Regions from separate parts of the Terrihabitans rhizophilus genome, predicted to be linked through region 1. Evidence: predicted binding sites of a transcription regulator. Region 1 holds the regulator's gene; each other region holds the start of a gene.
The links. Region 1 encodes LexA, which represses DNA repair genes until DNA is damaged. Its sites were predicted from a motif close to TGTTCNNNNTGTGTTCNG; they were not measured.
Positions count from the first base shown of each region.

Region 2: the regulator LexA is predicted to act here: its motif matches at 1,090-1,107, upstream of SCD90_RS13430 (DUF3072 domain-containing protein).
Region 3: the regulator LexA is predicted to act here: its motif matches at 1,204-1,221, upstream of recA (recombinase RecA).

Region 1 covers NZ_JAXAFJ010000002.1:338,902-341,167, reverse strand. Annotated here, with positions in the region: gene gltA (citrate synthase) at 1-524, shown strand, start outside; gene lexA (transcriptional repressor LexA) at 655-1,359, opposite strand; gene SCD90_RS05195 (DUF4153 domain-containing protein) at 1,534-2,266, shown strand, end outside.
Region 2 covers NZ_JAXAFJ010000009.1:10,316-12,581, reverse strand. Annotated here, with positions in the region: gene SCD90_RS13445 (type III PLP-dependent enzyme domain-containing protein) at 1-48, shown strand, start outside; gene SCD90_RS13440 (cupin domain-containing protein) at 90-443, opposite strand; gene SCD90_RS13435 (septal ring lytic transglycosylase RlpA family protein) at 605-997, shown strand; gene SCD90_RS13430 (DUF3072 domain-containing protein) at 1,113-1,349, shown strand; gene SCD90_RS13425 (DoxX family protein) at 1,446-1,895, shown strand; gene SCD90_RS13420 (OpgC family protein) at 2,013-2,266, shown strand, end outside.
Region 3 covers NZ_JAXAFJ010000012.1:86,886-89,151, reverse strand. Annotated here, with positions in the region: gene cckA (cell cycle histidine kinase CckA) at 1-1,169, shown strand, start outside; gene recA (recombinase RecA) at 1,271-2,266, shown strand, end outside.

The DNA.
Region 1 (2,266 bases):
TTGCCTGCCTGTGGGGCCCCGCCCATGGCGGCGCGAACGAGGCGGCGCTGAAGATGCTGGAAGAGATCGGTACGCCGGACCGCATTCCGGAGTTCGTGGAAAAGGCCAAGGACAAGAACGATCCATTCCGCCTGATGGGCTTCGGGCACCGCGTCTACAAGAACTACGATCCGCGCGCCAAGATCATGCAGCAGACCGCGCATGAGGTTCTGGACGAGCTCGGCATCAAGGACGATCCGCTGCTCGACGTGGCGGTGGAGCTTGAGAAGGTTGCCTTGCAGGACGAGTACTTCGTCGAGCGCAAGCTGTACCCGAACATCGATTTCTATTCCGGCATCACGCTGCGCGCGATGGGCTTCCCGACCTCGATGTTCACCGTGCTGTTTTCGGTGGCACGCACCGTCGGCTGGATCGCACAGTGGAAGGAAATGCTGGAAGACCCGGCGCAGCGCATTGGACGTCCGCGCCAGCTCTACAATGGAGCCGTCGAGCGCAGCTTCGTTCCGGCCAAGGATCGCGGCTGACGGCAATCCGTGCGGCCCGGCATCCACGCCCGGCCGCATCGACTGTTCGCAGCTTCAAGCACGAAAACGGGGAGGTCCGGACAGGACCTCCCCGCATCATTTTCAGCCGTGCTCCGCTGGGCCGAACGCCTCAGTAGCGGCGGATCAGCCCCACCAGCTTGCCCTGCACGCGCACCCGGTCGGGTCCGAAAATGCGGGTTTCGTAGGCTGGGTTGGCGGCTTCGAGAGCGATGGACGCCCCGCGCTTGCGGAGCCTCTTCAGCGTGGCTTCTTCGTCATCCACCAGCGCGACCACGATGTCGCCGGTTGCGGCCGTGTCGGCCTTGCGGATGACGACCACGTCGCCCTCAAGGATGCCGGCCTCGATCATCGAGTCGCCGCGCACCTCGAGCGCAAAGTGCTCGCCGCCCGTCAGCATTTCCGGTGGAACTGCGATGGTGTGGCTGCGGGTCTGGATGGCTTCGATGGGCACGCCGGCCGCGATCCGGCCCATGACGGGCACGAACGCCGAATGGCCGCGCTCCTCGTCATCATCGGCCGCACGCGGGCGCGCCTTGCCGAGATTGCCTTCGATGACGCTTGGCTGGAACTTCCCGGTCGGCCGCATGGGCGGGGCCACCGTCTCGGGCAGCTTCAGCACTTCCAGCGCGCGAGCCCGGTTCGGGAGACGGCGGATGAAGCCACGTTCCTCAAGCGCAGTGATGAGGCGATGGATGCCCGACTTGGAACGGAGGTTAAGTGCCTCCTTCATCTCGTCAAACGAGGGCGGGACACCCGATTCCTTCAGGCGCTCATGAATGTAGCGCAGAAGCTCGTGCTGCTTTCGCGTGAGCATGGGCACCTCGGCGGATGAATCAAAACAAATCAGGAACAAAAAGGTAGCTGTTCCTTATGTGTTCCGCAACGGTTAACATCCGGTTGCTTTCCCGCAAACTGGAACGATACGGCTAGGTTCTCGACCTTTCAGGGGCGTGCTCGCATCCTGAAGGGGCCGAACGGGGAGGATGCGATGCGGCAAGACGGATCGGGGTTTCTGTCGCGGATAAAGGCTCTGCCATTCGCGCAGGCCGATCTCCAGCGCGCGGTGACGCGCTTTCCCGTAGCGGTAGCCGCATCCGTCATCGTCACCGCCATGGCGATCGCCGAAATCCATGACCGTCTCGATCACACCATGGCGGAGATGGTCGGCATCGGCTGCCTTGTCGCCTTTGCCGCGTCGGTGGCGGCAGGCGTGATGTCGGAAGCTCACGGCCTTGGACGTGGGCGTGCGCTTCTACAACTTCTTGCCGCGACGACGGGCGCGATCTCGGCCGTGTTCCACGAGTCGCACTGGTTCAGTCCAGAGGCCGCCGGAGTGGCCGCGATCGCGCTCGCGGCGACGGGTTCGCTGTCGCTTCTGCGCGACGAGGAACGGCGGAGCTGGGTCTTCAACCTCTCGGCCCTGTCCGGCCTCGCCTTCGCCGGGCTGAGCACGCTCGTGATCATGATCGGGCTGGCGGCGATCCTCTACAGCATCCGGTACCTGTTCGGCATCACGGTGACGGACACCGTGATGCAATATGTGTGGGCGCTTGGCTTCGCCCTCGTTCTGCCGCTCCTGTGGCTTTCGCTGCTGGGGAACAGGCAGTCTCCGGAAGCGCCGGACGGGCTCATTCGAAGAGCCGTGGCGGCGCTGGGCATCATCCTCGCCGTTCTGGCCGCGATCTATGCGGTGGTGCTGCACCTTTACGCAGCCAAGATCG
Region 2 (2,266 bases), on a different contig from region 1:
GAGGGCTACGCCACGGTGGAGACGCGCGGCGGAATGGCGGCAGAGTAGTCGACCGCTCCCCGGCGGGGAGAGGTGACTCCGGGCGACCGTCAGGGAAGGCGGATCACGTAGCTCTTGCGCGTTGTTTCCATCACCTCCCACACGCCCGTGAAGCCGGGCCGCAGGACGAGCCGGTCGCCCGCCCGCAGGTGGATCGGCTCTCCGCCATCTGGCGTCACGACGGAATGTCCGCTCTCGATCTCGCAGAATTCCCACTCGTCGTACCGGACGCGCCAGGCCCCCGGCGTGGCTTCCCACAGGCCCGTGAACAGCTTGCCGTCGGGGCTTTCATCAACGTTCCAGGTTAGTGCAACCGGCTTTCCACGCAGGATGCGATCTTCCGCAGGAGAAGCTTCTTCCGGAACAATGTTGTTGATGTTGAACTGCACGAAAGTTGAAGTCATCTGTTGTTCCCGCGACGTCGAATTGGTTCCATAGCCAGCCATGTCAGATTGTCGCATCTGATATACGATCACTGATCTGCCCGTGTCGGGCCGCATTTCTGCCTCTTCTGGACTGTCTTTCGCGCCTCATCCGGGCCGGGGGGCCCAGTCGAGGAATGTATATGCGTTTTCTGAACATCGCTGCGGCCGGCGCCGCTCTTCTCGCTGTTGGCGCCATGAATGTCACCGTAGCGTCGGCTGCGCCGCGCAAGGCGGAGAAGAAGGTCCATCGCATGTCCGGCATGGCGTCCTGGTACCAGATGGGTCACCGGACCGCGTCGGGTGCCCGCTACAATCCGGACGGCCTCAGCGCCGCCCACCGTACGCTTCCTTTCGGCACCAAGCTTCGTGTCACGAACAGCCGCACCGGCAAGAGCGTCAACGTCGTCGTCAATGATCGTGGCCCCTTTGTCGGCGGCCGGGTCATCGACGTGTCCCGCGGCGCCGCGCGCCAGCTCGGCATGATGGGCACCGGTGTTGCCCGCGTCCAGATTCAGCAGCTCGCCTCCAACTGAGGCTCGGGGGGCAGCGGGTCAGGTCTCGCGTTCCCAAGCCTCTCCTCATCACCGACGCCCGGGAACCCAGCCGTTTCCCGGGCGTTCTGCGTCGGAACGTATGGAGAACATTGCCATGGCCAACGACGCCGATCACACCGAGAACCCGAAGACCGATCCAAATCCCGGCTCCAACACCGAGAAGCCGGTGGAGGATTGGGTGTCCGGCGGCGAACCGATGACGGGAGCACAGGCCTCCTATCTGAAGACACTTTCGGAAGAAGCCGGGCAGGCGGACGCGTTTTCCGAGGATCTTACCAAGGCGGACGCCTCGAAGCGCATCGACGAGCTGAAGAAGGGTCTCGGCCGCTGAGGCGTGCAGCCATGCATTGCCGGTTGTGAGCCGCGGCACGAAATGGGCTCTGGCATTCCGTCGCGGCGTCGAACATTGTCGCGGCGGAGGTGATCAATGCTGCTGAACCGCTCAAACCCTGTCGAACGCCCGTTCGTATCCGCCGCGCGCTATGCGCCCATCATGCTCAGTGTCCTGCGCATCATGACGGGCCTGCTCATCATGCAGCACGGCACCCAGAAGCTGTTCGGCTTCCCGGAAGCGTCGGCACGGGGCATGCCGCCTCTCGTCTCGCTCATGGGCCTCGCGGGCGTTATTGAACTGGTCGGCGGATTGCTGATCGTCATCGGGCTCTTCACGCGCCCCACGGCGTTCCTCCTCGCGGGCTTCACAGCCGTGGCCTATTTCATGGCCCACGCTTCCAAGAGCTTCTTTCCCATCCTCAACGGTGGCGAACTCGCAGCGCTTTACTGCTTCGTGTTCCTCTACCTGATGCTGGCTGGCGCCGGACCGTGGAGCCTCGACGCGCGCCGCGGCCTCGAAGCCTCGCGCACGAGCCGCTACTAGACGCCTGGAACATGGCAGTCGCGCCCCGGGGGCGTGGCTGCCACGCGGCCGGCATGCTGTTATCGCGCCATGAGCAATGTTGAGTCGGGAGATGCGCGCCGGTCGCGGGCGCGCTTGATGAGCGTCGATTTCTGGCGCGGCTTCGCCCTGATCACCATCTTTATCAATCACATACCGGGCAACGCGTTCGTCTGGCTCACGCACCGCAACTACGGTTTCTCGGATGCGACCGAGATCTTCGTGATGCTTGCCGGTGTCGGGGCGGCGTTGGCCTATCTTCCCCGGTTCAGGCAAGGGGAAGCGGCGGCGACCAGCTTCCGCATCGTGCAACGCGCCTTCCAGCTCTACACGATCCACATCATGCTGATCGT
Region 3 (2,266 bases), on a different contig from region 1:
CGCTGGAGATGCAGATCGCGCAGTCCCAGAAGATGGAGACCGTGGGCCAGCTGGCAGGCGGCATCGCGCACGACTTCAACAACGTGCTGACAGCCATCATCGGCTATTCCGACCTCCTGCTGACGAGCCACCGGCCCACGGACCCGTCCTTCCGCGACATCATGCAGATCAAGCACAACGCCAACCGCGCTGCGGGGCTGGTGCGCCATCTGCTGGCCTTCTCGCGCCGCCAGACGCTTCGGCCGCAGGTGTTGTCGCTTGGCGAGGTGCTTTCCGACCTGCGCATGATGCTGGGTCGCCTGCTGGGCGAGCACGTCACGCTCGATGTCGTGCACGGCCGCGAACTTTGGCTGCTGAAGGCCGATCTGGGGCAGTTCGAGCAGGTCGTCACCAATCTCGTGGTGAATGCGCGCGACGCTATGCCAGGTGGCGGCAAGGTGACGATCCGCACCCGCAATGTTCCGGCCTCCGAGGTGCCGGGGTTCGGCGAGCCCATGCTGCCGGCGGCGGACTGGATCCTCGTCGAGGTGGAGGACAGCGGAACGGGCATTCCGAAGGAGATCCGCGACCGCATCTTCGAACCCTTCTTCTCAACCAAGGAAGTGGGCAAGGGCACGGGCCTCGGGCTCTCGACCGTCTATGGCATCGTGAAGCAGACCGAAGGCTTCATCTTCGTGGACAGCGAGATGGGCCGAGGCACGACCTTCCGCATTTTCCTGCCGCGCCATGTGCCTTCGCAGATGCCGGCGGCGGAGGAGCCCGCGCCTGCCAAGAGCCATGACGCGCCCGCCAAGGACATGACGGGGCAGGGGGTCATCCTCCTGGTGGAGGATGAGGACGCCGTGCGCAGTTTCGCGACGCGGGCGCTGGAATCGCGCGGCTATGTGGTGCTGGCGGCAGGGTCGGGCGTGGAAGCGCTCGAACTTCTCGATGAGCACGCCAACGAGGTGGATCTCGTGATCTCCGACGTGGTGATGCCGGAAATGGACGGGCCGACGCTGCTCAAGGAGCTGAGGCGTCGCAACAGCGCGGTGAAGATCGTCTTCGTCTCTGGCTATGCCGAGGACGCGTTCAAGAAGAACCTCGCCGACGACGAGCAGTTTGCCTTCCTGCCGAAGCCGTTCGCGCTGAAGGACCTCATCCAGACGGTCAAGGACACCATCGGCTAAAAAGAGGGTCTAAAACAAGAACATCCTTGCGGATGAGAACAAAACGTGTACTTTGCACGCAGGTTGTTTTTTCCGTCAGCCCTGCCAAGAAGGATGCTCCGATGGCCCCGAATCTCAAGGTCGTAGACGTGGCTTCCCAGAACCAGAATCAGAACAAGTCCAAGGCGCTGGACGCCGCGCTGGCGCAGATCGAGCGCAGCTTCGGCAAGGGCTCCATCATGCGTCTCGGGCAGCGCGATGCGCTCGACATCGAGACGATCTCAACGGGCTCGCTGGGTCTGGACATCGCGCTCGGCGTCGGCGGCATGCCGAAGGGTCGCGTGGTGGAGATCTACGGGCCGGAAAGCTCGGGCAAGACCACGCTCGCCCTGCACACCGTGGCCGAAGCGCAGAAGAAGGGCGGCATCTGCGCCTTCGTCGACGCGGAGCACGCGCTCGACCCGATCTATGCCCGCAAGCTGGGCGTCAATCTGGACGATCTCCTGATCTCCCAGCCGGACGCCGGCGAGCAGGCTCTCGAGATCGTGGACACGCTGGTGCGCTCTGGGGCGGTCGATATCGTCGTCATCGACTCGGTGGCGGCGCTGGTGCCTCGCTCGGAGCTGGAAGGCGAGATGGGCGACACGCAGCCCGGCCAGCAGGCACGGCTGATGAGCCAGGCGCTGCGCAAGCTGACCTCCTCGATCTCCAAGTCCAACACGCTCGTCATCTTCATCAACCAGATCCGCATGAAGATCGGCGTGATGTACGGCTCGCCGGAGACGACCACGGGCGGCAACGCGCTGAAGTTCTATGCGTCCGTGCGCCTCGACATCCGCCGCATCGGCTCCATCAAGGATCGCGACGAGGTCGTGGGCAACCAGACCCGCGTGAAGGTTGTGAAGAACAAGGTCGCGCCGCCGTTCAAGCAGGTCGAGTTCGACATCATGTATGGCGAAGGCGTCTCGAAGGTGGGCGAACTGGTCGATCTCGGCGTCAAGGCCGGCATCGTCGAGAAGTCGGGTGCGTGGTTCTCCTATGAAAGCCAGCGCCTCGGCCAAGGGCGGGAGAACGCCAAGACCTTCCTGCGCGAGAACCCCGACATCGCGAACCGGATC